Linked DNA regions of Methylomagnum ishizawai. The protein of the gene in region 1 interacts with the protein of each later gene in a pairwise test. Links are inferred from orthologs where the notes say so. Each region holds a gene or a part of one and is shown in the gene's direction. Other genes may lie near its edges.

Region 1 (9,323 bases):
GGCTGCCGGTGGACCAATACATCGGCGGCATCGAGCACGCCATCCTGCATCTTCTGTACTCGCGCTTCTACCACAAGCTGCTGCGCGATGCCGGGCTGGTGCAGTGCGGCGAACCGTTCGCCAACCTGTTGACCCAAGGCATGGTGGTAGCCCCGACCTTCTATCGCGAGGACCACGGCAAGAAAGCCTATGTCGGCCCCACCGAGGTCGATGTCAGCACCGACGAGAAGGGCCGCATCACCGGGGCCACGCTGAAAGCCGATGGCGCGCCCGTACTGGTCGGCGGCACCGAGAAGATGTCGAAGTCCAAGAACAACGGCGTCGATCCCGAGCATCTGGTCAGCCGCTACGGCGCGGACACCGTGCGCCTCTTTACCATGTTCGCCGCTCCGCCCGAACAATCGCTGGAATGGTCGGATTCGGGTGTCGAGGGTGCATACCGCTTCCTGCGGCGTTTGTGGCGGCAGGTCGCCCTGCATGTCAACGAAGGCCCGGTCCCGGCTTTGGACCAAACCACGCTGGACGAAGGCCAAAAAACCCTGCGCCGCCAAGTCCACGAAACCCTGCGCAAAGTCACCGACGACATGGGGCGGCGTTTCACTTTCAACACCGCCATCGCGGCCAATATGGAACTCCTGAACGCGCTATCCAAGTTCGAGGACGCCAGCGCCCAAGGCCGCGCCCTGCGCCAGGAAGCCCTGGAACTGGTCGCGCTGATGCTCTCGCCCATCGTGCCGCATATCGCCGAGCATCTGTGGGCCGAACTCGGCCATGCTGACACCATCGCCACCGCGCCCTGGCCGCAATGGGATGATTCCGCCCTGGTCCAGGACAGCCTCGAATACGTGGTCCAGGTCAACGGCAAGCTGCGCGGTAAGATCACCGTGGCGGTGGACGCCCCGAACGAGGCCATCCAAGCCGCCGCCCTGGCCGATGCCAACGTCCAGCGCTTCATCGAGGGCAAGCCGCCCAAGAAGGTCGTGGTGGTGCCCAAGAAACTGGTCAACATCGTGGTATAAGCCCATGGCCCGACGGCTCCGCCTCGCCGCTCCGCTCTCCGCCGCCCTGGCGCTGGCCGCTTGCGGCTGGCACCTGCGCGGCGAAATGCCGGGCACCAAGCTCGAAAACACGCTCTACCTCTCCGGCATCACCAACAAGAACCCGTTCTATGGCGACTTCAACCAGACGCTGAACAACCTCGGCGGCGTGTTGGCCCCGACGCCGGGACTCGCCAGCGCGGTCGTCCACATCACCTCGGCCGCCCACACCCGCCGCCCCATCACCCTGAGCCAGCAAGGCCGCGCCAACACCTTCGACCTGACCTACCGGGTCGTCTACGATGTCCGCAGCCCCAAGGGTGAAATCCTGATCCCGCAACAGGAACTCGAAATCCGCCGCGACTACTTCAACGACCAGACCACGCCGCTGGGCCAAGGCTACGAAGAAGACATGTACCGCCAGGAAATGCAGAAGGAGGCCGCCCGGACCCTGCTGCGGCAGGTGTCCTACACCCTCCGGCAGCAGCGCAAAACGGCGAACCCGACGTGAAACTCTATCCCGAGCAGTTGGAGGAACACCTCAAGCGCAAGCTGCTGCCGATCTACCTCCTGAGCGGCGACGAACCCCTGCAACTGACCGAGGCCGCCGACGCCCTGCGCCACGCCGCCAAGGCCCAGGGCTATCCCAGCCGGGAATTGTTCTACGCCGACGCCGGTTTCGATTGGGCCTTGCTGCGGGAAGCCACCGACGCCTTCTCGCTGTTCGGCGAGCGGCGCTTGCTCGACCTCCGCATCCCCGCCAAACCGGACAAGAACGCCACCGCCGCCCTGTTGCATTACGCCGAGCGCCCACCGGAAGACGCCATCCTGGTCATCAGCACCGCCAAGCTGGCCACCGCCGACCAGAAGGCCAAGTGGTACCAGGCCATCGACAAAATCGGCGCGGTGCTGCCGGTCTGGCCCTTGGAAGGCGAGAAACTCCTGCGCTGGATCGACCGCCGCCTCAGCACGCGGGGGCTGTTGACCGACCAATCGGGCCTGCGCCTCATCGCCGCCCGCACCGAGGGCAACCTGCTCGCCGCCGCCCAGGAAATCGAGAAGCTGCATATCCTGCATGGCCGGGGCAAGCTGAGCGACGAGCAGATCGTCCAGGCGGTGGCGAACAGCGCCCGCTACGATGTGTTCGACCTGGCCGAGGAAGTCCTGCGCGGACAGGCCGGGAAAGCCTACCGGGTGCTGATGGGACTCAAGGCCGAAGGCGTGGCCCCCGCCGTGGCGCTGTGGGCGCTGGGCCGGGATATCCGGCTGGTCGCGGCCCTGCTGCGGGAAATCGCGGGCGGGACCTCCCAAGACTCGGCCTACGCCAAGCTCAAGGTCTGGGACAACCGCAAGGAAACCCTGGGGCTGGCCCTGCGGCGACTGGACCGGGGCACGGTGCATCGCGCCCTGTTGCTGGCCGCAGAGGCGGATCGGGTCATCAAGGGCGCGGGCGTGGGGGAGGCTTGGGATGCGTTGTTGGCGGTGTGTTTGTGTGTGGCGGCACCGCCTGGGAAAGCGGTTTTGGATCGGCTCCATTCATAATCCGGCATAGGAGTTAATTCCATGGGGCACATATTCATCGCGGGCAGTCATCGGGCTTCGTATCGCGACTTTGGAAACCAATGGATGGTCCGTTCCAGAGGAAAACCTATGACGCCTCGTCAAGCGCGGCGAATCAAACTGCCCCGGATTTCCAGCACAACGACATCCGTATACCCTTGAATCCATTGAGCAATAATCCCACCCTCCAGCCATGACCGAATCCATCCAAACCTATCTCGAAACCATCGGCCACAACGCCCGCGCCGCCGCCCGCCAGATCAGCCGGGCCGAGACCGCCGCCAAGAACCAAGCCTTGCTCGCCATCGCCGCCACCTTGGAAGCCGAAGCCGCCTTCCTCATCGCCGAGAACCAAAAAGACCTGGAAGCGGGCCGCCAGAGCGGCCTCGACAGCGCCATGCTCGACCGCCTCGACATCAACGCGAAGCGCGTGAAGACCATGGCCGACGGCCTCCGCGAAATCGCCGCCCTGCCCGACCCGGTGGGCGAAATCACCGGGCTGACCTATCGGCCTTCCGGCATCCAGGTCGGCAAGATGCGGGTGCCCTTGGGCGTCATCGGCATCATCTACGAATCGCGCCCCAACGTCACCGCCGACGCCGCCGCGCTCTGCCTCAAGTCCGGCAACGCCTGCATCCTCCGGGGCGGCTCCGAGGCCATCCATTCCAACAAGGCTATCGCCGCCTGCATCCGCCAAGGGCTGGAAACCGCCGGGCTTCCCGCCGACGCCGTGCAATTGATCGAAACCACCGACCGCGCCGCCGTGGGCGCGATGCTGCGGCTGGAACACGCCATCGACGTGATCGTGCCGCGTGGCGGCAAGGGCTTGATCCAGCGCATCATGGAAGAATCCCGCATCCCGATCCTCAAACACCTGGACGGCATCTGCCACGTCTACATCGACGACCGCTGCGACCCCGACAAGGCCATCCGCATCACGCTGAACGCCAAAACCCAGCGCTACGGCGTCTGCAACGCCCTGGAAACCTTGCTCATCGCCGAAGGCGTCGCGCCCACGCTGCTGCCGGCACTGGCGGCGCAACTGCGCGGGAAAGGCGTGGAACTGCGCGGCTGTCCGCGCACCCGCGAACTGGTGGAACACTGCGTTCCCGCGACCGAGGAGGATTGGGATACCGAATACCTCGCGCCCATCCTCTCGATCCGGGTGGTGGCGGACCTGGACCAAGCCATGGACCATATCGCCCGCCATAGCTCCAAGCACACCGAAGCCATCGTCACCGAGGACTATGGCCGCGCCCGCCGCTTCCTGCGGGAAGTGGATTCGAGTTCGGTGATGGTGAACGCCTCGACCCGTTTCGCCGACGGTTTCGAGTACGGCCTGGGCGCGGAGATCGGCATTTCCACCGACAAGCTGCACGCCCGCGGGCCGGTGGGCCTGGAAGGACTGACCACGCTGAAATTCGTGGTGCTGGGCGACGGCCACGTCCGGGCCTGAACCGCGCTCAATGGAACAGGTAGCGGATACCGGTCTCGGCCTTCCAGCCCATCCGCTCGTCGCGTCCGATGCCGAACAGATGGTCGCCGCCCCGCATCCAGAATTCCACCCCCGGCGCAACCACCTTGCCGACCTCGCCCTCCAGGAACAGGCTGGCCTGGTCGCCTTGCTCGTGGTTGAGCGCGACGCCGGGGGTCAACAGCAGCCAATAGCCGCCGGGAAAGTTATACAGCCCGCCCCACTGGAACAGGGATTCGCTGATCGGCGGTTTGTCCCGGCCATCGCCGAAGGAGCCGGTGTATTTATACATGGTCCATACCAGCAGCCGCCGATTGGGCCAATAGGTCAGGACCGTGCTGGGAACGATCTGGTTCCACCCGGCCCCCAACACCTCATGGCTGGCGGTGTCGAACCACAGGTCCACACCGTTGATCCAGGCCATGGATTCGCCGAAGGTGAGCTTGCCCCGCCCGCCCACGGCTATGTCGCCGATACCGGCTTGAGTCTTGGTGGTTGCGTCGCCACCGAAGGCCACCGGCAGTTGCAGCCCGAACGCCATGTTGTCGTTGGGCGCGTAATCGCCATGGAAATACAACTGGTTCAGATACTCCCCGGCGGGCAGGTCCAGGTATTCGTAGCGAAGTTCGAGTCGGCTGATCATTTCCTGGGGATCGGAGCCTTTGACCCGCCAATCCTCCGGGGATTCGTCGGCTATCGCACATGGCGGCGGCCCCGACAATCCCAGCAGCGTGGCGATACAGCCCATATGGATGAGTTTCATGGAATTCCCGCCCCTATTAATCATCGCGAATGAATTAGACATGAAACTATAGATTAACAAGGCCCATGCGGAAACGTGCCACCCCGGCGCAGCCCTCCACACCTCCCGGCCCATGCAAACTCCCCCATGATCGGCATCTACGGCGGCACTTTCGACCCCATCCATTACGGCCACCTCCGCACCGCACTGGAGGCCAAGGAAATCCTGGGCTTGGACCAGCTCCGCCTGGTGCCCTGCCAAATCCCGCCGCACCGGGCCACGCCGGGCGCGACCCCGGCGCAGCGCCTCGCCCTGCTGGAAGCCGCGCTCGCCGACGCCGAACCCGGCTTCCGCATCGATACCCGCGAACTGGAACGGCCCGGTCCCTCGTACATGGTCGATACCCTGGAATCGATCCGGGCCGAAATCGGCGACACCGAACCCTTGTGCCTGATCGCCGGGCTGGACGCTTTTCTCCAACTGCACCGCTGGCACCGCTGGCGGGATTTGCCCGGCCTCGCCCATATCGCGGTGCTGCGGCGGCCCGGTGCCGCCCCCGATTTCCCCGCCGAACTGCGGACCTGGTTGGATCGCCGCCTTGCATCCGACCCAGGGGCGCTACGGACCAGGGCTTGCGGCAAAATCCATTTCATCGAGGTCTCGCAGTTGGAGATTTCGGCGACCCGCATCCGCGCCGCCCTCGCCCAAGGACTGAGCGCCCGTTACTTGCTGCCCGACGCGGTGCTGCGCTCGATCCAGACCCTGGGACTCTACCGGCCCCCCGCCGCTTAAACCGGGCGGGCGGCCCCCGCTCCCGTGGGTTCCAAGCCCCCGGCGGCGCTTGTGCAATTCCACCACCCCGCCGCGCCCGCACCTCCCCCTGCGGCAGCGAACCGCTGATTCCATTGGGTTTTTTATTCCAGGATGGACGGCACGCTTCCTGCTTCCATCGATCCGCACACCCATTGGATGTGTCGTTTGTTCATGCTTGCCGGTCCAGGCTTCCCCCAGCTTGGACCGGCTTTTTTTGGCGCGGGCCTCCCGGCCCACGAGTTCGATTCCACTTCCCAGGAGGAAACCCATGCTCCCGCAACGCCACCGTTTCCATTCCCTGCCCGCCCTCATCGGGCTCTGCGCGAGCCTGGGCTGGTGGCCCACCCCAGGCTGGGCCCAAACGGCCCGGAAACCCGCCCTGGGCACTCCGTTGGGCGCACAGATCGGCCTCAGCGTCGGGGTTCCCACCTACAACGCCGACACCGATACCTACGACGCCCCGATCACCCTCCATAACCGCAGCGCCAAAAAAACCTTCCACGGCGCGTTCAACCTAGTGGTCGGCCCCATCGAACCGGCCGGAATCAGCCTGGCCAACGCCAGCGGCACCACAACGGGCGGCAAGTCCTATTTGTCCATCGCCCTGCCGGATCATGGCCTGGCCCCGCACCAGCGGATCAAGGACAACGTCCTCAGCTTCGCCAACGCGGACGACGCCCATTTCAAATTCCAGCGCAAGCTATACGGCTACCCCGGCAGCAAACGGCCCACGGCGGTCCCCGGTCCCGACCAAAGCCCCGCCCTCGGCGATACCGTCACCCTGGACGGTTCCGGCTCCACCGATCCCAGGGGCTTGGCCTTGCGCTATGCCTGGTCGATTGCCGCCGCGCCCACCGGCAGCACGGCCAGCCTCAGCGACCCGGCCAGCGCCCAGCCCAGCCTGACCCCAGACCAGCCCGGCAGCTACCAAATCCGGCTGCTGGTCACCGACGGCAACGCCGCCAGCGACCCCACCACCCTGACCTTGACCGTCGCCAGCCCGCCGCCCGTGGCCGATGCCGGGGGCGACCAAACCGCCGGCATCGGCGATACCGTGTACCTGGATGGCACCAATTCCTATGATCCCGAAGACGCCGACCTAGGCTACCGCTGGACCTTCACCCAGAAACCCCAGGGCAGCCAAGCCAGCCTGGCCGACGCCGACACCGATTCGCCCAGCTTCGTGGCCGACCAGGCCGGCACCTACCAGGTCCAGCTCATCGTCAACAATGGCGCCATGGATAGCGCCCCGGCCCTCGCCAATATCGTGGTCTCGGCCCAGGCGGACACTTCCCCGGTGGCGGACGCCGGCTTCGATCAAACCGCCACGACCGGCGACACCGTCTATCTGGACGGCTCGGCTTCCTACGATCCCGAGGGCGCGGACCTGGACTACCGCTGGACCTTCACCCAGAAACCCCAGGGCAGCCAAGCCAGCCTGGCCGACGCCGACACCGATTCGCCCAGTTTCGTGGCCGACCAAGCCGGCACCTACCAGGTCCAGCTCATCGTCAACGACGGCACCTACGACAGCGCCCCCGCCACCAGCCGGATCACGGTGGTCGCGCCCTGACGCCCCGCTTGACAGGGCCTGGCGGAAACCGGAACCTGCCGTCCCTTCAATCCAGAGGAAACCCGGCCATGACCACGGAAACCACCTACACCGAGGCGCAAATCAGCGAGCGCCTCGCCCAGGAACTACCGCACTGGTATTACGAGAACGGCTGGATACGGCGCAAATACCGCACCAGCGGCTGGAAGGCCAGCCTGATGGTGGTGAACACGGTCGGGCACCTGGCGGAAGCCGCCTGGCACCACCCGGACCTCACCGTGTCCTATGCCTTCGTGATCGTGAAACTGACGACCCATTCGGCCAAGGGCATCACCGACAAGGATTTCGCCCTGGCCCGCCAGATCGAGGCGGTGGTGCAATGGAAGCCGCAGGAAGAGAGCGGCGGGGTGTTGGAAGGCACGCCGGACGATCCCCGCTTCAAATACCTGAAATACGATTGAACCGGCTCACAGCGCCTTGAGGAATTGCCGCGCTTCCTGCTGCAAGCGGCCCCGCTGGAACAGCAGCTTCCACCGCGCCCCGCCGCACTGCCGCCACAACACCGCCGAACGCACCCCCGCCAGCAGCAGGGCGCGGATTTTGTCGGCGTTCTCGCCTTCGGCCAGGAACCTCTGTTCCCCGGCCACCAAGACCCTGGGCCGCAACTGGCTCAGGGTGCGCGAATAGGCCTCGGCCAGGATTTTCAAGACGCCTTCGTCCAGCACGCCCACGGTCTCGGCCAATTCCGCCGCCCGGTGTACCGATACGCCGATAGCCTCGACCATCGCGGGCTCCTTCATCAGGGCGCGTTCCAGGAACAGCAGGGTCGAGGCATAGCGGGCCTGTTCCGGGTTGGCCCGTTCCGGGCCGGACAATTGGTTGTCCAGGCAGCGGAGGCCCAGGCGGACGCCCTCCAAGCCGCCGTAGACATCCAGCACATCGTCGGCGTCGATCTTCAAGGTGCTGGCGATGCTGGCCCGCAAGGGTTCCGGCTCCGCCGCGCCCTTCTTGGCGATCTGCTGGACGAGGCAGACCGCCTGGGACAGGCCGGCCAGGGCGATGGCTTGGTTGGGAAGGGTTTTGATCATGGGCAATTCCGGGAAAACGGGCGGTCTCAGGGGCAAAGGCGATTGTATTTCAGCGCGTTGCCCTTGGCTAAGGCCACCGGATATTTGGCGGCGTTCAGGGCCAGCTTGTCGCGGACCGCCGCCTCCAACCCGATGTCCAGCAGGTCGGCCAGCCGCAGCAGGTAAATCTGCACATCGGCGATTTCCTCCCGCACCGCGCGGAACTCCTCGGGCCGTTCCGCCAAGCGGCGCGACTCTTCCTCGGTGAGCCACTGGAAGTTCTCCAATAGCTCCGCCGCTTCCACCGCCAGGGCGGTCGCGATATTCTTGGGACTGTGGAAGCGGTTCCAATCCCGCTCCTCGGCGAACTCCCGGAGGCTCTTCTGAATCGCATCGACATTCATGACAGCGGCCCTCCCTCGACAGGTCTTTCTGATTGATTCGGAAATAAGCGAAAATAACCGGTATAAGAACGAGTGGCAGCGGCTCCGCGCCAGCCGCCACGGACCATAAACAATCGCTCGCGAGGGTACAAGCCTATGGATAATTTACAGCAAAGCCTACAACGCACGATTCGCGCCCTGGAAGCCCTGAGCGAAAAGAATCCGCCCCAAGTGGAGCGGGTGGAAGAATTGCTCGACCAGCTGTTCCAGCAAAAGATCGATCTCGCCAACCTCAACACCAACCCGGCGGCGACCCCCTACCAGCAGGCCCACCAAGCCATGGGGCTGGCCGCCTCCCGCTGCGAAAAAGCCGCCAAGGACCCCGGCCAGATCAAGGAAGCGCTCCCCGCCGTCACCGACGCCATCGGCAAGCTCACCAAACTGCTCAACCACGTCCTGACCTGATCCCGCTTCCGCCGCGCCGCCCAAGGCGCGGCCCCTCCCGCCCGTCCCCGTGCCCCGGCGGCGGGGCCAAGCTCACGGCATGGCCTTCCGAGGAATTCACCATGCTCCCGCAGCCCATTGCGCCGGGTTCCACCGCCCGCCCACCGCACCCGCCACACCGCTGCCCGCCCCTGGACCCCCAGACCCAGGCCCGCCTCCGGCAACGGGTCCAACCTTGCCATCTGAGCCAG
Region 2 (9,298 bases), 3.3 Mb from region 1 along the record:
CAACCCCCTGGGGATCAAGGATTGGCCCGATCTCGCCAAACCCGGCGTGGCCGTGGTCACGCCCAATCCCAAGACTTCCGGCGGCGCCCGTTGGAACTATCTGGCGGCCTGGGGCTATGGCGTGAAAAAACTGGGCGGGGAACCGGCGGCCAAAGATTTGATCACCAAGATTTATAAGAATACCGCCGTCCTCGACAGCGGCGCCCGTGGTGCGACCGTGACCTTCGCCGAGCGCGAAATCGGCGATGTGCTGATTACCTGGGAGAACGAGGCGTTCCTAGCGCTCAAGGAATACGGCAAGGACAAATACCAGATCGTCACACCCTCGCTCAGCATCCTAGCCGAGCCGCCCGTGACCGTGGTGGACAAGGTGGCCGCGAAGAAGGGCACGGCGGAAGTCGCCAAAGCCTATCTGGAATACCTCTACAGCCAGGAGGGCCAGGAACTCGCCGCCAAGCATTTCTACCGTCCGCGCGATCCGGCCATCCTCGCCCAGCACGCCAGCGTGTTCCCCAAGGTCGAATTGTTCACCCTCGCCGAGGTGTTCGGCGACTGGAATAAGGCCCAGGCCACCCATTTCGCCGATGGCGGGGTATTCGACCAAATCTACGGCCATTGAGGATTCGGATGGCGGCCTTGCTCATCGTGCCCGGCCTCGGCGGCAGCGGTCCCGAACATTGGCAGACGTGGTGGCAAGCCCAAGTCCCGGACGCCGTGCGCGTCGAGCAGGCCGATTGGCACGCGCCCGACCTGGAGCGCTGGTCGCGGCGGGTCGGCGCGGCCTTGGAACAAACCGGGGAACCGGCGTGGTTGGTGGCCCATAGCTTCGGCTGCCTGGCGGCGGTCCACGCCGCGCTGGCCCGGCCCGGACGGGTGGCGGGCGCTTTCCTGGTCGCGCCCGCCGACCCGGCGCGGTTCGGCCTGGACACCGCCCTGCCCGCGACGGCTCTGCCCTTTCCCGCCCTGGTGGTCGCCAGCGCGGACGACCCCTGGATGAGCCTCCCCCGCGCTCAGGAATGGGCCGGGCGCTGGGGCTGTGCCTGCCGCAGCCTGGGCCGAGCCGGGCATATCAATGTCGAGGCGGGCTACGGTCCCTGGCCCGAGGGACTCGGGTTGTTTGCCTCCTTGCAAGCAACGGATACGCACCAGCATCGTCCGGCGCAACAGCGGATCGCCCAAATCTGAGCCGGGCCAGGGCGGCACGGCGGATTGGATACCGCCCAATCGGCCCGGTTTTCCAGTCTTGCCGACCCACGCCAGGTCCGGCCATCGATTCGCACGGAACTTGCATATTGTAAAATTCCGCACCCGCGCGGCGGCGACCACCGCCCATCGCGAGGACACCTACCCGTAACCGACCCGACATCAAGCCGTCAGCCGGCCACTGTTAGGGTAATCCGCCGGGCCCAAAGGATCGCCCCACCCCCCCTGCATTCCCGGCTTGGATCGACCCTTGTTCACTTGGAACTCCGGAGGATATTCCCATGCTCGCCACGATTCTTAGCGAACTGAACCACCGCTCGGAAGCCATCCTGGTTTCCAGCGTACTGTCGAACGACGGGCTGGCCCTGGCCAGCGTCGCTTCCAGCGCGTCTTCCCCCGCCATCGACGAGGACAACCTGGGCGCGATGAGTTCGGCCCTCATGGCCCTGGGCCACAAAACCGCGGCGGAACTGGTGGGCGACGGACTCGGCCAAGTCCTGGTCGCGGGCAAGGCCGGTTCCGTGCTGATGACCCAGGCCGGTCCCGAAGCCATCCTGACCGTGGTCTGCAAACCGGAAGCCGAGTCGGGCGCCATCCTCGGCCATATGCAGCGGGCGGCCAACGATATCGAAGCCCTGGTTTCGGCCCGCCGCGCCTGAACCCCCGCCCAGCAAACCGGCGCATTCCCCCCAAGCGCCATTCCGGCCCCTCGATGCCGGTGATACCACCCCCCCGTTAGGCCCGCGGCGCGGGCCATTTTATTGGCCGTCCCTCCGCTATAAGCGGCATTGATATAGCCAAACAGCATCAATGTATCGCTATTTATTCTTTCATCGCATAAAAACCGCCTGCTACAGTTCGCCGCATCTACCGCCACCGCCCCCGATACCACCATGCTGAAGCAACGCGGCGTCCTGCCCGGTTTTTCCATCACCCTGGGATTCACGGTGCTATACCTGAGCCTCATCGTGCTGATTCCCCTGTCCGCCACCTTCCTCAAGGCCGGCACGCTGGGCTGGTCCGGTTTCTGGTCGGTCATCACCGAGCCACGGGTCTTGGCCTCTTATAAGCTGACCTTCGGCGCCTCGCTGGCCGGGGCGCTCATCAACGCCGTGTTCGGGTTGTTGGTGGCCTGGGTGCTGGTGCGCTACGACTTTTTCGGCAAGAAGCTCATCGACGCCCTGGTGGACCTGCCCTTCGCCCTGCCCACCGCCGTGGCCGGTATTTCGCTGGCGACGCTGTATTCCAACAAGGGCTGGATCGGGAGCCTGACCCAACCCCTGGGCCTCAAGATCGCCTACACCCCGCTGGGCGTGGTCCTCGCCCTGACCTTCATCGGCCTGCCCTTCGTGGTGCGCACGGTGCAGCCGATCCTGGAGGATTTCGAGGCCGAATTGGAAGAAGCCGCCGCCAGCCTGGGCGCGAGCCGCTGGCAGACCTTCCGGCTGGTGATCTTCCCGGCCCTGCTGCCGGCCCTGCTGACCGGCTTCGCCCTGGCCTTCGCCCGGGCGGTCGGGGAATACGGCTCGGTCATCTTCATCGCGGGCAATATCCCCCTGGTGTCGGAAATCACTCCCCTGCTCATCATCACCAAGCTGGAGCAATACGACTACGCCGGGGCCACCGCGCTGGCCGTGTCCATGCTGGTGGTTTCCTTCACCCTGCTGCTCGGCATCAACGCCTTGCAGCGCTGGAGCCAACTGCGCCGCACCTGATCCGCCCGTTTCCCGAGGATTCCCCCATGTCCGCGCTCGTCCTGCCCGCTTCCGCCAACCCCGCCGCCCACCGCACCCGGGGCGAACCCGCCTGGGTCCGCTGGCTCCTGACCGCGACCGCCTTGCTGTTCCTGGTCGGCTTTTTGTTCATGCCGCTGGCCGTGGTGTTCAGCCAAGCCCTGGCCAAGGGTTGGTCCACCTATTGGCACGCGCTCGGTGACCGCAACGCCCTGGCCGCCGTCCGCCTGACCCTGATCGCCGCCTTCATCTCCGTGCCCTTGAACCTGGTGTTCGGCATCACCGCCGCCTGGTGCGTCGCCAAGTTCGAGTTCACCGGCAAAAGCCTGCTCATCACCCTGATCGACCTGCCGTTCTCGGTGTCGCCGGTGGTGTCGGGCTTGATCTATGTGCTGTTGTTCGGCTTGCAGGGTTGGATGGGGCCGTGGTTGCAGGACCACGATATCAAGCTGATTTTCGCCGTACCCGGCATCGTGCTGGCCACGATCTTCGTGACTTTCCCCTTCGTGGCCCGCGAATTGATCCCGCTGATGCAGGCGCAGGGTAGCGAGGAAGAAGAAGCCGCCATCGTGCTGGGAGCTTCGGGCTGGCAGACGTTTTGGCACGTGACCCTGCCCAATATCAAATGGGGCTTACTGTATGGGGTGATCCTTTGCAACGCCCGTGCGATGGGCGAATTCGGCGCGGTGTCGGTGGTATCGGGCCATATCCGCGGCTTGACCAACACCATCCCGCTGCATGTCGAAATCCTCTACAACGAATACAACACCGCCGCCGCCTTCGCCGTGGCCTCGCTGCTGGCGCTGCTGGCCTTGGTGACGCTGGCCGCGAAGACCTTCCTGGAATGGCATCTGCGCCACGAAATCCACCGCACCTGAACCGCTCCACACCCTCCCACGGAAAGCCACCGCCCATGAGCATCGAAATCCGCGACATCCACAAAGCCTTTGGCCGCTTCAAGGCGCTCAAGAACGTCAACCTGGAAATCGCCGGCGGCGAATTGGTCGCCCTGCTCGGTCCTTCCGGCTGCGGCAAGACCACCTTGCTGCGCATCATCGCCGGGCTGGAAACCCCGGATGCCGGTGCCATCCTGTTCCACGGCGAGGATGCCACCGACCGCCATGTGCGGGACCGGGAAGTCGGCTTCGTGTTCCAGCACTACGCGCTGTTCCGGCACATGACCGTGTTCGAGAACATCGCCTTCGGCCTTAGGGTCCGACCCAAGGAGACGCGGCCTTCCGAAGAAGAAATCCGCGCCAAGGTGCATAAGCTCCTGGACCTGGTGCAATTAGATTGGCTGGCCGAACGCTATCCGGCCCAGTTGTCGGGTGGCCAGCGCCAACGCATCGCCCTGGCCCGCGCCCTGGCGGTGGAACCCAAGGTGTTACTGCTGGACGAACCGTTCGGCGCTTTGGACGCCAAGGTCCGCAAGGAACTGCGGCGCTGGCTGCGCCGCCTGCACGACGAATTGCACGTCACCAGCGTGTTCGTGACCCACGACCAGGAGGAGGCGCTGGAAGTGGCCGACCGGGTGGTGGTGCTGAACGAGGGCCGGATCGAACAGATCGGCACGCCCGAGGCAGTCTACGACCATCCCGCCACGCCCTTCGTCTACCAATTCCTGGGTGATGTGAACCTGTTCCATGGCCGGGTCCACGACGGCCACGCCAAGATCGGCGAGGCCCAGCTCGCCTTGCCGGGCGACCCGGAACACCGGGATTCGGCGGTGTTCTACGCCCGCCCGCACGAAATCGACATCCTCCGGGACAACCCCGGCCAGAGCGCCATCCCCGCCACCGTGCTGGATATCCGGCCCCTGGGCGCGACCGTCCGCATCGAACTGGAACGCGACGACGGCCACGGCATCGTGGAGGTGGAACTCGCCAGGGACCGCTACAACCGCGAGGAATTGGGCCGGGGCAGCCGGGTTTATCTACAACCCCGCCGCCTGCGGCTGTTCGCCGACCGGGACGGGACCGTCCCCACCGACAAGGCGGCGTAAAGCTCCGTTCAAACAAAACGGCTACAATCCGCGTTCCTCAACCACACCTCGGATCATCCATGAGCGCAATCACTATTGAACACCAGCCCAGCGAAGCCCGTTTGAAGGAACTGGGCGTCGGCCACTGGCCGATCTGGGAAAAGGAAGCCTCGGAATTCCCGCTGGATTTCGACGAAACCGAAACCGCCTATGTGCTGGAAGGCGAGATTATCGTGACACCCGTGGGCGGCGAGCCGGTACGGATCGTGCCGGGCGACTTGGTGGTGTTCCCGGAAGGGCTGGAAACCGATTGGCAGGTGGTTAAGCCCTTGCGCAAGCATTACCGCCACGGCTGATCCCGGCTGGGCAATGAAAAAGGCGTCCTGGGGGACGCCTTTTTTATTTCTGGGGAGGTTGTTGGGCGGAACCGTTCTGCCCAGCCCGCACGCCCCCGGAATCAGGTCCCGAAAGCGTAGTCCGATAACGCGGTCGACGCGGTGCCCTGCAAGGTTCCAACCAGGGTAAGTTCCGTAGCACTGACCGTGGCGTCGGCGGCGGACGAGACGAACTTGAAAAGGGCGCTGTCCACCCCGTTATCGACGACGAACAATCCGGCGTAGCTCTTGGCGTAGGCGCTGGTCGCGGAACCGATCACCGCCGCCGCGCTGGTCGCCGTGATGGCTCCCACGATATTGCCGGTGACGACGACCAGTTCATTGCTGGGCGCGAACCCTCCGGGGCTAGTCGTCAACTTAGCGGCATCGATCACGCCGTCCTTGTCGCCGAGGGCCAGGCCGGTGGTGAGATCGTTGATCAGTAGCAAGTCGGTTCCCGACAGGAAATCCTTCACGATATCGATCCCGCCACTCACAGTTCCGAATTTGAACAGATCAGCACCGCCGCCCCCGGTCAAAGTATCCGCGCCCGCACCACCATCCAAGATGTTATCACCTTCATTCCCGGCCAAAATGTTGCCGAGGCTGTTGCCGGTAGCAACAAGATTTCCCGCGCCCGCCACCAACGTCAGGTTCTCGACGTTGGCGGACAGGGTATAGCCGACGTAACTGAACACCAAATCCGTACCTGCGCCGCTGGACTCCGTCACAGTATCGCCCGCGCCGTCCACGGTGTAGCTGTCGTTGCCCGCGCCCCCGGCCATGGAGTCGGCTCCGCCGCCACCGTCCAGGGCATTGTTGCCGGCATTGCCGGTCAAGGTGTTGTTGAGCGCGTTGCCGGTACCGTTGATCGATGCCGTGCCGGTCAGGGTCAGTTTCTCCAGGTCCGCTCCGAGGATGAAATCGACGGCGCTCTGGACCAAGTCGGTGCCTTCACCGGCGTTCTCGGCCACAGTATCGCCCAAGGCATCCACCACATAGGTATCGTTGCCAGCCCCACCACCCAGGGCGTCAACTCCCGCACCACCATCCAAGACGTTGTTCCCGGCATTGCCGGTAAGCGCGTTGTCCAAAGCGTTGCCAGCACCGTTGATCGCTGCCGTACCGGTCAGAATCAAGTTCTCGATATTAGCGGAAAGGGTATAGGCGACGCCGCTACGCACCGTATCCGTGCCCCCGTCAGGATTCTCGGACACCACGTCGGTGGTCGCATCCACCATGTAGGTATCATCGCCAGTACCGCCGTAGAGTTTGTCTGCGCCCGCCCCGCCATCCAGGATATCGTTCCCCGCAGCACCGGCCAGGGTGTTGGCGGTGGAATTGCCGGTAAGCGCGTTGTCCAGGTCGTTGCCAGTACCGGAGGGTGCCGTGCCGGTCAGGATCAGGTTCTCGACATCGGCGACCAGGGTGTAAACGATACCGCTGCGCACCATGTCCAAGCCTTCCCCTGGATTCTCGGACACCACGTCGGCGGTTGAATCAACCATATAGGTGTCATCGCCGATATCGCCGTACATCACGTCCCCACCTATTCCGCCGTCCAGGGTGTCGTTGCCTTCAGCCCCAGTCAGGGTATTGGCGACGGAATTGCCGGTGAGCATGTTATTCAAACTGCTGCCGATGCCGCTGAACGCCGCTGCGCCAGTCAGCGTCAGATTTTCAATATTATCCTCGTCCCATAATTGATAATCGATGGAGGACTGTACGGTGTCGATACCTTCGTCGATCTCCTCTAAGAGAGTGTCATCGGTATTGTCCACCACATAAGTATCGTTGCCCAGCCCACCCAGCAGAATGTCGGCACCCACACCGCCATTGAGGACGTTGTTGGCGGCGTTGCCTTCGATATAGTTATCCAGGGAATTGCCGGTGCCGTTGATAGTGGCCGTACCGACCAGGTACAACTCCTCCAGATTGGCCCCTAGGACCCAAGAGGCATCAGACATCACCACATCCCAGTCGCCACTGCCGGTTTCCGTGATCGTGTCGCCAACACCAACATAGTAGACATCGTCACCAGCCCCCCCAGTCAAAGTGTTGGCGGCGGCATTGCCCACGAGTTGATTGTTCAGGCTATTACCGGTGCCTTTGATCGCCGCCGTGCCGATCAAGACCAAGCGCTCTACGTTGTCGCCCAGGGTATAGGTCTGGTTGGTTTCCACGGTATCCCAACCCGAGTTGGCATATTCGACCACGCTATCGCCCGCCCCGACGACATAGGTATCATTGCCCCACCCCCCGTACAGCCAATTGGCGGCGCTGTTGCCAACCAGTCGATTGCCCAGCGCATTGCCGGTACCGCTGATGGCGGCGGTACCCGTCAGAATCAGGTTCTCGACATTGTCTCCCAGGCTATAGCCCGCCGAGCTATAAACCGTGTCCACACCCTCGCCAGGATTTTCGATGGCCTTGTCGTTGGAATCGTCCGCCCAATAAGTGTCGTCGCCCACGCCCCCGGCCATGCGGTCATTCGCGGTGCCGCCATCCAGGACATCGTTGCCGTCCCCACCATTCAATTGGTCGCTTCCACCCGCACCCGAGAGCGTGTCATTGCCTCCCAACCCGTTCATCACGTCCATGCCGGCGGTGCCCACCAAGCTATCGTTGCCCGCGCTCCCATCGATCAAATTGAACACCAAATCACCGGGCAAGACGACGCTGCCATCGCCGAACTCGATCCGTTCGATCAAGGTGCCGCCCGGAGCATAAAAATCCTCGACCGTCACTTTGGCCCCGTCCGTGTCCGCCTGGCAAATCAAGTCGTCGCCGGAACGGGTAAAGTCCACCATCGACTTGGGACGCTCGAAACGCAGGATATCAGTTTCCCCGGCCTCGGCGGCAGTACTGGCGATCCGGGTATTCGTCGGCACATAGGCGGAAACCAAGACAATGTCATTGCCAAGGCCAGGATCGATCCGGTCATGACCCCGGCTAGCGACGATGGTGTCGTTGCCCAGCCCCCCGGAAATGATGTTGTCCCCGTCGTTGCCGTAGAGAGCGTTGTCAGCATCGTTGCCCACAAGATCGGCGGCGGCGCTCCCCGAGAGGCGGCCCACCTCCAGACCCAGCCCCAATGTGAAACCGCCGTCGGACACCACCGTATCCATACCCTCGCCGACTTGCTCTACCGCCTCGTCGCCGACACCCAGGATATAAGTGTCGTCCCCGGCACCGCCGCCCAGGCGGTTGGGAGCCGGGTTCTGCGATCCGTCGAGGCGATTGTTGGCGGAGTTACCGGTGCCCATGTCGTCGCCTGTTCCATTCAGGACCAGATTCTCCAGGTTATCGGGGAGGCTATAAGAAAATTGGCTATAGACGGTATCGGTACCCACGGTGTCCACGACCACATCGCCAGTATTGTCGAGGCGGTAGGTATCGTCGCCGCCATAACCAACCATGGTATCGGCCCCGGCCCGGCCATCCAGGGTGTTGTTGCCATCGTTGCCTGTCAGGCTGTTATTCAGGGCGTTGCCGGTACCACTGGAACCGTAAGGGCTAGGATCGAAAACCAAGTTTTCCAGATTGTCTGCCAGCGTAAAGCTATTCGTGCTATGGACGGTATCGATGCCGCCATCGGCCAGTTCGACGAGAGTGTCGGACACGCCGGGGTAGTACACATCATTGCCGGTCCCACCCACCAGGGTGTCGCTGCCACCATAGCCGTAGAGGGTGTCGTCACCACCGAGACCATAAAGTGAATTTTGGTTTTGGTTGCCTTTGATGACGTTGTTCAGCGCGTTGCCGGTGGCGTTGAGCGCCAGGCTTTTAGATGCCAGGGTGAGATTGTCCAGATTATCCATCAAGGTCCAGTCCACGGAACTGATGACATCGTCCTGGCTGGAGCCGGAATAGACCTTGTCCCCCGGGTTGTCGACGTAGAACGTACCGCCATAGGCCCAATCGTTGAAAACGGCATGGCGGATCATGGTGTCCGCACCCGTTCCGCCATCGAAAACGGCCACATCCCAGCCTTCGATGAGATTATC
Region 3 (9,515 bases), 3.7 Mb from region 1 along the record:
CGGCGCGGTAGCCGAAAATCCGCTCGGCGGCGGGGTTGAAGGAATGGATCAGGCCGTGCGAATCGATGGTGATGATGGCGTCCACCACATGCTCGAACACGGTGCGGATGCGTTCCTCCTGGTTGCGGAGCGCTTCCTCGGCCTGTTTGCGTTCGGAGATATCGATATGGCTGAGGATGAGTCCGGGACGGCTATACAACAGCCGCCGGGCTTGCAGCAGGAACCATTGCTCGCGCTCCGGCCCGATGCAGGGATATTCCAGCACGCAGTGTTCGCGTCGTCCGGCCAGCAGGTCTTGCAGGGCGTCCAGGGCTTCCTGGGCGTAGGGGTCGCCCCCGGTGGCGGCGCGGCGGCACACGTCGAGGTAGTTCGTGCCCATCGACACGGCGCTTTCCGAGGCACCGTGGGTATTGGCGAAATCGCGCCAAGGCTCGTTGACGGCGCGGATCTCGCCGGTTTCGTCCAGCACCACCACCTGTTGCGGCAGGGAGTCCAGCACGCCGCGCACAAAAGCCTCGCTCGCGGCCACGGCGGCGGTGGCGGCTTTCTCCACCGTCACGTCCAGCGCCGCCAACATGGCCCGGACCGGCTTGCGGGCCGCGCCCTCGTCCGCGAAGAACACCTGCTTGCGCACCCTGAGCCAGCGCACCGAGCCATCGGGCCAGACCACCCGGTGTTCCATGGCGAACCAGCCCGGCCCGCCGGGATCGAGGCAGGCCGCGATATGGTCCATCAACTCGGCCTGGTCGTCGGGATGGAACACCGTGTGTAGCGCCGCGCGCGACAGGACGGCGGGCTCCAGGCCCAGGCCGAACAGGTGCGCGGCCTCGGCGGAGAGATGACACAGGCCGGTGACGTAGTCGATCTCGGCCAGCGCCACGCCCGCCACTTCCATGCCGAGTTTCAGCCGTTCTTCGCTCAGGCGCAGGTCGCGCTCGGCGCGTTTGTACCCGCTGATATCCTCGCTGGAAATCACGAGTCCCGCCGGGGTATCGCCGCCGTCGTACCAGGGCTGGATTTCCCAGCGCAGCCACAGCACCTCCCCGTTCCAGCGCTCGAAGCGGTCCTCCTCGGAACGCAGCACCTCGCCCGCCAGGCCGCGGCGGTGTATGGCCTTCCAGCGCTCGGGGATTTCGGGGAAGACCTCGTAGTGGGAGCGTCCGGTGATATCGCGGTCGCCCAGGCTGTAGTCGGTCATCCAGCGGCGGCTGGTCGCCAGATAGCGCATCTTGCGGTCGAACATGGCGATGGAAGCGGGCGCGTGTTCGAGGAATAGCCGCAGCCGTACCTCACTGGCCTTGAGCGCCGCCTCGGCCATCTTGCGCTCGGTGATATCGGTGGCGAGGCCGCCCACGGCGTAGATTTGGCCTTGCTCGTCGCGCAAGGGGAATTTGATGCTGATGTAGATATGCGGCACGCCGTCCGGGGTGGGCACGGTTTCCTCGAATTCCATCGGCATCCCGTTCCGCACCACCGCCAGGTCGTTGGCCTGGACGTGGGCGGCGGTGGCCGTGGGGAACAAATCTTGGTCGGTTTTGCCCAGCACTTGGTCCGGGGCCAGTTGGAACAGTTTCAGGTAGCGCCGGTTGGCGAGCAGGTAGCGACCGTGCAAATCCTTGAGGAAGACCACGGTGCGGGTGTTGTCGAGGATGGCCTGCAAGCGGGCTTCGCTGACGCGCAGGGCGGCGTTGACCGCCGCCAATTCGGCGGTGCGTTTCGCCACCCGCCGTTCCAGGTTCTCGTTGAGGCGGCGGATATCATCCTCTGCCCGTTTTTGCTCGGTGATATCGCGGGCCACGGCGTAGCAGACGCCTTCCTCGGGCAAGGGCAGCGCATGCCAACTGAGCCAGCGGTAGCCGCCTTCGTGGGTTTGGTAGCGGTTCTCGAAGGTGTGTACCCGTCGCCCTTCCAGCAGGCGCAGCCGGGCGTTCTCGGAGGCCGAGCGGTCGTCAGGATGGACGAAATCCAGCCAGGGCCGGGCGCGGAGTTCCTCCGCCGTCCAGCCCAGGGTGCTGTGCCAGGAGGCGCTGAGTTCGCGGAAATAGCCGTCCAGGTTGGCGATGCAAAGGAGGTCGGGTGACAGGGCGAAGAAATGCTCGTGCCAGATTTGCAGGTGGCGGGATTCGGTGATTTCGGTGCAGGTGCCGATATAGCCGACCACCGCGTCGTCGTCGTCGCGCTCGGGGCGGGCCTCGGCGATGATCCAGGCGATACCGCCACCGGCCCGGAGCAAGCGGTATTCCTCGCGGAATTCGGTCCTCGTCGCCACCGCCCCGTCCCAAGCCGACCGCACCCGCCCGCGGTCCTCGGGGTGGGGGTCGCCCAGCCAATCCGGCCCCACGGGCGGGGCGTCCCCGGCCCGGCCCGTCATCTGTGCCAGCCGCTCGTTGACATAGACGCAATCGCCTCCGGCATCGCAACGGAAAATACCGACCGGGGAGAATTGGGCCAGGTGGCGGAAGGTGCGCTCGCTCTCGGCGAGGCGCTGGGCGGAATGCCGTAGGTTCTCGGCCAATTGTGCCGAGCGTTGCTGGGACCGCGCCAGCGAGACGCCCCCCAGGAGGAAGGCGGGCAGGAAGCCGAGTCCCGCCGCGATCAAGGTGCCCAGGCGGTCCAGGCTGTGGGCCAGCTTGGCATCCTGGCGGGCGGCTTGTTCGTCCATATGGGTTTGGAGCCGGGCGATGGCCGCACCGAGCGGGTCCCGGTCCGGCACGCCCACCCGCTGGACGAGTTCGGACGGCGGGAGGCCGCGGTTTTCCGGCAGGCCCGAGCGGCGGTGGCGGGCGGCGTACTGGTCCACGCCGATGCGGAGTTGGTCCAGGTCGGCGTGTTCCTCCGCATCGGGCTTGAGCCGCTCGTAGCCGTCGATGGCGGCGTAGAGCGCTTGCAGGGCGGCCCCGGCCCGGTCGTAATCGCCGGGGTCGCGGTGGAGGACCCAATCCTTGAAATGGTGGACGAAGCCGCCGTAGTCCCAGGCGGTGCGGATTTTCTCCAACTGCCGGGCGGCGCGCAGGGCGTTGTGGTGATAGTCGTACCAGTCCTGGCCGAGCCGGGAAACCCAGGTGTGGCTCAGCAGGGCGAAGACAGCGAAGGCCAGCGCGATGACCAGGGCGATGCCCAGGGTCGGGCGGCGGGTATCCAAGGTTGGGGGTGGGAGTGGCATGGCGGGCGGGCTATTGGCATGGGAAGCGGGTGGACCTGCGCGGCGGAACGGCCATCGGCCTGGGTCGGTCGCCGCGAGCTTATAACCAAAGGGTCGGTTTTATGTATATATTAGCGGTTTAAGCGTATTTGGCTTTTGATATTCCTCGGATCGAAGCGCGGCACTGGTTTTGGAAGTTTTGAATATGAAACAGTTCCCACGGGGGTTTTGTATTATTGCCCGGCACAGTAAGCTGAAACTTGCTGCCGATACGCCCCGTCCGTCCCCCGAACTTTGGAGATCAACCCCATGGACCCACAATTCTGGCTAGACCGCTGGCAAAACCAGGAAATCGGCTTCCATCTCGACGGCGTCAACCCCTTGTTGGAACGCCATTGGTCCGCCCTGGACGCCCCGGCGGGGTGTGCCGTGTTCGTGCCCCTGTGTGGCAAGAGCCTGGACCTCGTGTATCTGCGGCGCTTGGGCCATCCCGTGGTGGGGGTGGAACTCAGCGCCCTGGCGGTCGGGCAGTTCTTCGCCGAGAACGGCCTGGAACCCCGCGTCGCCGAGCGCGGCCCGCTGCGGGTGTTCGAGGCCGGGGGCATCACTTTGTACCAGGGCGATTTGTTCGCGCTCACCCCCGCCGACCTGCCCGCCATCGGCGCGGTGTACGACCGCGCCTCGCTGATCGCCCTGCCGCCCGAGCGCCAGCCCGCCTACGCCGAGCATCTACTGGCCCTGGTCGCCGCCGCGCCCATCCTGCTGATCGCCTTGGACTATCCCGCCGGGGAAATGCAGGGGCCGCCGTTTTCCACCCCGGCGGCCCAGGTCGAACGTCTGTACGGTCCGCGCCGCGCCCTAGCCGCGCTCGAAGTCCTCGACGCCCTGGCCGATAGTCCGGCACTCCGGGCGCGGGGCTTGACCGCCCTGAACGAAACCGCGTGGCGTCTGCGCACCCCTGGTTGAGGCCGCGCCCCGGCCTGGGACCGTTCATATCGATTGACAACCGACCCATATTTGTTGGAGCCTCCCGCTGTCTGTGTCCACCCCGAGGCCCAAGGCGGCGGAGATGAAAACCCCCGAAGCGTTCCTGCCCGATTTCTGCTCCCTGACCACGGCCTTCATGCTGATCCTGGGCAGTTTGTTGCTGGCCTTCGTGCTGGCCCTGGCCGATTTTTCGCCGCGCTACGATTTCCTCACCGAGGTGGGGCTGCGCGGTTTGTTCATCGCCTGGATCGCTTGGCTGAGCGCGGCTTTGTTGTGTGCGATGCGGCGCTGGTTGGAGGCGTGGCGGGCGTTCCGGGCGGGGGCCGCGGCTTTCGCCACGGTATTGCTGGTGACGCTGGCGGTCGGCGGCGCGGCCCAGGCCGGGCTGGCGCGGATCGGCTATCCCGAAGGCACCGGGCTGGAACCCTGGGCGTTCTATGGGCGCATCCTCGCCATCAGCGCCCTGGTCACCCTGGCTTGGTTGCGCCACCAATATGTGCAATCGCGCTGGCGCTCGCAAATCCGGGCCGAATCCATCGCCCGGCTCGATGCCCTGCAAGCGCGGGTCCAGCCGCATTTTTTGTTCAACAGCCTCAATACCATCGCCAGCCTGATCCGCAAGGAACCGGCCACCGCCGAGGAATTGCTGTTGGATTTGGCCGAGGTGTTCCGGGCCATCCTCAAGAAAACCGGCAAGCTGGTGCCGCTGTCGGAGGAAATCGCCCTGACCCGCCAGTATCTAGGGATAGAACAATACCGGCTGGGACCGCGGCTCAAGGTTGCCTGGGATATGCGGCAGGCGCCGGGCGACGCCTTGCTGCCGCCCCTGAGCCTGCAACCCTTGGTCGAGAACGCCATCCGCTACGGCATCGAACCCGCCTTGAACGGCGGCAAAATCGAAATCCAGGGCCGTCTGGCCCGTGGCAGCTTGGTGCTGAGCATCCTCAACAGCTTGCCGGAAGAGGTGGTCCGCCGCTCCCGGCCCGGCAACGGCGTGGCCCTGGAGAACCTACAGGCCCGTCTGGAAAGCTGTTTCCCCAACCGCGCCCGTTTGTATACCAGCCAGGCCGATGGCCGGTATCAAGTGCGCATCGTCATTCCCTACCAAGGTGCGGGACATGAAAATCCTCCTCGTTGACGACGAACCCTCGGCCCGCGACCGGCTGCGCGGACTGCTCGCGGAGATCGACCCCGCCACCGAAATCGTCGGCGAGGCCGGCGAGGGCGGCGAGGCGCTGCGCTTGATCGCCAAGGCCGCGCCCGACCTGGTGTTCCTGGATATCCTGATGCCCCGGCTCGACGGCATCGCCACGGCGCGGGAAATCTCCAAGCTGGCCGAGCCGCCCGCCGTGGTGTTCGCTACCGCCCACGACGATTACGCGGTGGACGCCTTCGAACTGAGCGCCATCGATTATTTGTTGAAGCCGGTGCGCAAGCAGCGCTTGGAAGCCGCCCTGTCCAAGGCCAAGCGCTTCACCGGCGAAGCCTGGAGCAAGCTGGCCGAAGCCCTGCCGCCTGAATGCCGGCCCGCCCGCAGGCATTTGTGCGTCTACCGCCATGGCGAATTGCGCTTGGTGCCCTTGGCGGCGGTGGCCTATTTCCGGGCCGACAACAAATACACCACGGTGCGCTTCGACGAGGGCGAGGCGCTGCTGGATGATTCGCTGGTGTCCTTGGAACGGGAGTTCGGCGAGAGCTTCATCCGCATCCACCGCAACGCCCTGGTGGCGGTGGACCGGGTCGAGGGTTTGCACAAACTGCCCGAGGGCGGCATGGGGATGCGTTTGGTCGGCGTGGCGGAGTTGTTGGAAGTCAGCCGCCGCCATCTGCCCGGCGTGCGCGAGCGCTTCCGGCAAATCGGCGGTTTGGTGCCGTGATGGTGTGGGTTGTCCCGGTTTTGGAGGTCGCGATGAAGATTCCTAGGTGGTTCCGGCCCGTCGTGGCCGGGGTGGTATTGGCCGCGCCGCTGGCGGCGGGGGCCGAGGCTCCGGCCATGGTGCGGGGACAATTGCTGTATGTGCCGGTGTATTCCGAGGTGCCCTATGGCGACAAGGGCGTGGATTTGAACCTGACCGCCACCTTGAGCCTGCGCAATACCGACCGCGGCCATGCCATCCGCTTGAAGCGCATCGATTACTACAGCGCTACCGGGAGCTTGGTGCGTGCCTACCTCAGGCAGGGCGAAACCCTCAGGCCGATGGCGTCCACCGAGGCCATCGTCAAGGAATCCGACCGCAGCGGTGGCATCAGCGCCAGTTTCCTGGTGGAATGGGAAAGCGATAAGCCGGTGTCCGCGCCGGTGGTCGAAGCCTTGATGGTGAGCAGCAGTTATAACCAGGGCTTGGCGTTCAATAGTCCGGCGCGGGTGTTGGAAGAGCGGCGGTAATATCGCTTGCGGGCTTGGATAAACTTTGATTAATTAAAAAGGCGGGTTGATGGCGGTTTTATTAGTGGGTGCGGTTCTTTGTATGACCGCATTGATCGTGTCGGCGTGGCTGATGACGTTTGCCCGGTGGTTTCCAATAGAGGGCATAGATAAAAAATTCTTGGTCGATTATAAGACCATGATTAGGGCGCATGTCGATTATGCCCTGATGGCGTTGTTTAATTTGGCCTTTTATGGCGCTGGCATCGATTTGCCCGTGTTCGCATGCTGGTGTGTGGCGATTGGCGGTTTTGCCAACCCCACGGTTTTTGTCATCGCCGCGTTTGACCCGGATTTTTGGAATAAAACCCACTGGAAGATTTATACGGCGGCCAGCTTTGTGATTACGACCTTGGGTTTTATAGGGGTTGGCTTCGCTTTTTTAAAGCATGCTTTGTGATGGGTTAAGATAAAGCCCTTGGGTTAGGGGAGGATAGGCCGCTGGAAAACCCCAATGCCCAAGATTCCACCGCTTTCCATCCGGGTTGGGTCGCTGGATGTCTGATTTAACCGAAAGGAGGTTTTGAATGATCGAAAGAACCGGGCGCTGCTTATGCGGTGCCGTCACTTTCACGCTGGTGGGCGAACCGCTGGCGGTCCGGGTTTGCTGGTGCCGCGATTGCCAGCACCTTGCCGCGAATGGCAGCGTGAACGCCATGGTGCCCGCCGAGGCGCTGGTGGTCGCGGGGCCGCTGTCGGAATATATCAAGCAGGCCGATAGCGGCAATGTGGTCACGCGCCAGTTTTGCCCGGCTTGCGGCACGCAGCTCTTCGCGCAATCCTCCGCCCGGCCCCAGTTTCGGATGGTGCGTATCGGCAACCTGGACGACCCGTCGTCGCTCCGTCCCGGCATGAATATATGGGCCGCGAGCGCCCCTGGCTGGGCCTGCCTCGACCCGGCGCTGGAGCGGGTGGAACAGCAACCCGCACCGCCGCCAATCCATCGGTCCGCATGATCGGGCGGGCTCCGCTACAGCCCCCGGAAAATCCCGAACACCGTATCCAGTCCCAGCAAGCCCGCCGCCATCACCAGCGAATACAACAGCATGAACAGCGCGATGGTTTCGCCCGTCATGAGTCCGGCAGGATAGCCGCTGGGCCGGTGGCGCAGGGCGAAGGCATACAGCCCCGCCAGGGTCTGCGACACCACGAACAACGCGAACACCAGCAGGAAGCGTTCCTGGAACCTGAAACCATGGGCGGCCACATCGCTGACCACGGTCAACAGCATGGGCGTATACAACAGGCTGGCGGGTAAGGCCAGACCATAGGCCAGCGGCAAGGACAGCCGGAGCCTATCGGTTTTCAGCGCCGCCCATAGCAAGGCCGGCACCCACAGCAGGTTGAGACCGAGCATCAGGGCGGCCAAGGCCAGCGCGTCCGCCGGGGTGGCGCTGGTGGGGTCGAGCAACAGGGAAATCAGCCGGTGGAGCAGGGGATGGGCTTTGTATAGGAAGGGATTCATGGATATGGGCGCGGTCCAAGCGGAATCGGGGCCGGACGGCGGATCGTCCGCCCCGGCGTTATAATGCCGCGTTTTTTACCACAGGAATCGCGTCGAAAGCGTGTTTCCGCCGTCACCGACATCCGCGCCATGCTCAGCTATCGCCACGCCTTCCATGCCGGCAACCACGCCGATGTTTTCAAGCACCTCACCTTGAGCTTCCTGGTGCGGGCCTTGCTCCACAAGGACAAGCCGTTTTTCTACCTCGACACCCATGCCGGGGCGGGCCGTTATAACCTCCATTCGGAAATGGCCCGCAAAAACCGCGAACACGAAAGCGGCATCTCGCGGCTATGGGACGAGCCCAGTCCGCCCGCCGGCATCCGCGAATACCTCGACGCCGTCCGCGCCACCAATCCGGGCCGGGAATTGCGCTGGTATCCGGGTTCGCCGCGCATCGTCCGGCCCTGGCTGCGCGACCCGGACCGCATGGCCCTGTGCGAACTCCATCCCAACGAGGCCCACCTCCTGGCAGCCGAATTCGCGGGCGACCGCCAAGTGCGGGTCGAGCATCTGGACGGCTACCAAGGCTTGAAAGCCCTGTTGCCGCCGCCCGAACGCCGCGGCTTGGTCCATATCGACCCGGCCTACGAACTCAAGGACGAGCGCAAGCGCTTGTTGCAGGCGGTGCGCGAAGGCTACAAGCGCTGGGCCACCGGCATCTACGCTCTGTGGTATCCGATCCAAGACCGCGCCACGGCGGACGATTTCCTGCGCCGCTTCAAAAAGCTGGAGATTCCCAAGGTGCTGCTGGCGGAATTCTCGGTATTGCCGGACGAGCCGTTCCGCCTCAGCGGCAGCGGCATGATCGTCATCAATCCACCCTGGCAGTTGGAGGAGCAATTGCGGGCCGCTTTGCCCTGGTTGTGGGAGCGGCTCGCGGCCGGCGGGCAAGGCCGCTGGCGGGTGGAATGGCTGGCCGGGGAGCGGGAGCGCGGTGCCGAATGATCCGCCCCGCCCGCCTGGAAGACCTGGAAACCCTGGTCCGCATCGAGAACACCAGCTTCGAGACCGACCGCATTTCCCGGCGCAATTTCCGCTACCTGCTGACCAAGGCCAATGCCGCCACCTTGGTCTACGAGCAGGGGGGCGCGGTGTGCGGTTATGCCACGACCTTGTTTCACACCGGCACCTCACTGGCCCGCTTGTATTCCTACGCCGTCGATCCGGCTTGGTTGCGGCGCGGCATCGGGGCCGCCTTGGTGCAGCGCTGCGAAGCCCTGGCCTTGGAACGCGAGTGCATCGCCCTCCGCCTGGAAGTGCGGCGCGACAACCCGCCTTCCCTCAAGCTGTTCGAGAAACTGGGCTACCGCTATCTGGAAATCGTGCCGGATTATTACGAGGACCACGCCTCGGCCCTGCGCTTCGAGAAAACCCTGGCCCCGCACCTCAACCCGGAACTGGCCCGCGTGCCGTATTACCAGCAGACCCTGGATTTCACCTGCGGCCCGGCTTCG

What was found.
Region 2: the proteins of B9N93_RS03985 (region 1) and B9N93_RS18910 interact in binary tests that used the Escherichia coli proteins (3 or more experiments, as listed by UniProt). The link is inferred for Methylomagnum ishizawai from one-to-one orthologs.
Region 3: the proteins of B9N93_RS03985 (region 1) and B9N93_RS20530 interact in binary tests that used the Escherichia coli proteins (3 or more experiments, as listed by UniProt). The link is inferred for Methylomagnum ishizawai from one-to-one orthologs.

What each region holds. Positions count from the first base shown.
Region 1 is NZ_FXAM01000001.1:874,830-884,152, reverse strand. The notes cover bases 2,130-4,921. They hold B9N93_RS03985 (glutamate-5-semialdehyde dehydrogenase), read left to right. Parts: upstream 2,130-2,790; coding sequence 2,791-4,053; downstream 4,054-4,921. Other genes in these bases: B9N93_RS03980 (hypothetical protein), read right to left, coding at 4,061-4,834; holA (DNA polymerase III subunit delta), read left to right, coding at 2,130-2,579. In the rest of the region: leuS (leucine--tRNA ligase), read left to right, coding at 1-1,019; B9N93_RS03995 (LPS-assembly lipoprotein LptE), read left to right, coding at 1,024-1,548; more of holA, read left to right, coding at 1,545-2,129; nadD (nicotinate-nucleotide adenylyltransferase), read left to right, coding at 4,961-5,605; B9N93_RS03970 (PKD domain-containing protein), read left to right, coding at 5,895-7,199; B9N93_RS03965 (4a-hydroxytetrahydrobiopterin dehydratase), read left to right, coding at 7,268-7,639; high frequency lysogenization protein HflD, read right to left, coding at 7,646-8,266; B9N93_RS03955 (nucleotide pyrophosphohydrolase), read right to left, coding at 8,293-8,649; B9N93_RS03950 (hypothetical protein), read left to right, coding at 8,785-9,093; B9N93_RS03945 (metallophosphoesterase), read left to right, coding at 9,195-9,323. UniProt on the Escherichia coli protein: Catalyzes the NADPH-dependent reduction of L-glutamate 5-phosphate into L-glutamate 5-semialdehyde and phosphate. The product spontaneously undergoes cyclization to form 1-pyrroline-5-carboxylate.
Region 2 is NZ_FXAM01000001.1:4,197,604-4,206,901, forward strand. What follows is about bases 3,127-5,893. They hold B9N93_RS18910 (sulfate/molybdate ABC transporter ATP-binding protein), read left to right. Parts: upstream 3,127-3,849; coding sequence 3,850-4,938; downstream 4,939-5,893. Other genes in these bases: cysW (sulfate ABC transporter permease subunit CysW), read left to right, coding at 3,127-3,814; B9N93_RS18915 (cupin domain-containing protein), read left to right, coding at 4,998-5,273; B9N93_RS26470 (calcium-binding protein), read right to left, coding at 5,375-5,893. Outside these bases: B9N93_RS18885 (sulfate ABC transporter substrate-binding protein), read left to right, coding at 1-619; B9N93_RS18890 (RBBP9/YdeN family alpha/beta hydrolase), read left to right, coding at 628-1,185; B9N93_RS18895 (roadblock/LC7 domain-containing protein), read left to right, coding at 1,485-1,862; sulfate ABC transporter permease subunit CysT, read left to right, coding at 2,100-2,918; more of cysW, read left to right, coding at 2,945-3,126; more of B9N93_RS26470, read right to left, coding at 5,894-9,298. UniProt on the Escherichia coli protein: Part of the ABC transporter complex CysAWTP involved in sulfate/thiosulfate import. Responsible for energy coupling to the transport system.
Region 3 is NZ_FXAM01000001.1:4,552,609-4,562,123, reverse strand. Bases 4,143-7,126 are described here. They hold B9N93_RS20530 (LytR/AlgR family response regulator transcription factor), read left to right. Parts: upstream 4,143-5,247; coding sequence 5,248-6,006; downstream 6,007-7,126. Other genes in these bases: B9N93_RS20515 (GFA family protein), read left to right, coding at 7,082-7,126; B9N93_RS20520 (hypothetical protein), read left to right, coding at 6,598-6,954; B9N93_RS20525 (DUF3124 domain-containing protein), read left to right, coding at 6,039-6,515; B9N93_RS20535 (sensor histidine kinase), read left to right, coding at 4,212-5,267. Also shown: B9N93_RS20545 (PAS domain-containing hybrid sensor histidine kinase/response regulator), read right to left, coding at 1-3,163; B9N93_RS20540 (thiopurine S-methyltransferase), read left to right, coding at 3,452-4,108; more of B9N93_RS20515, read left to right, coding at 7,127-7,510; B9N93_RS20510 (hypothetical protein), read right to left, coding at 7,525-8,019; B9N93_RS20505 (23S rRNA (adenine(2030)-N(6))-methyltransferase RlmJ), read left to right, coding at 8,149-9,006; B9N93_RS20500 (GNAT family N-acetyltransferase/peptidase C39 family protein), read left to right, coding at 9,003-9,515. UniProt on the Escherichia coli protein: Member of the two-component regulatory system BtsS/BtsR, which is part of a nutrient-sensing regulatory network composed of BtsS/BtsR, the low-affinity pyruvate signaling system YpdA/YpdB and their respective target proteins, BtsT and YhjX.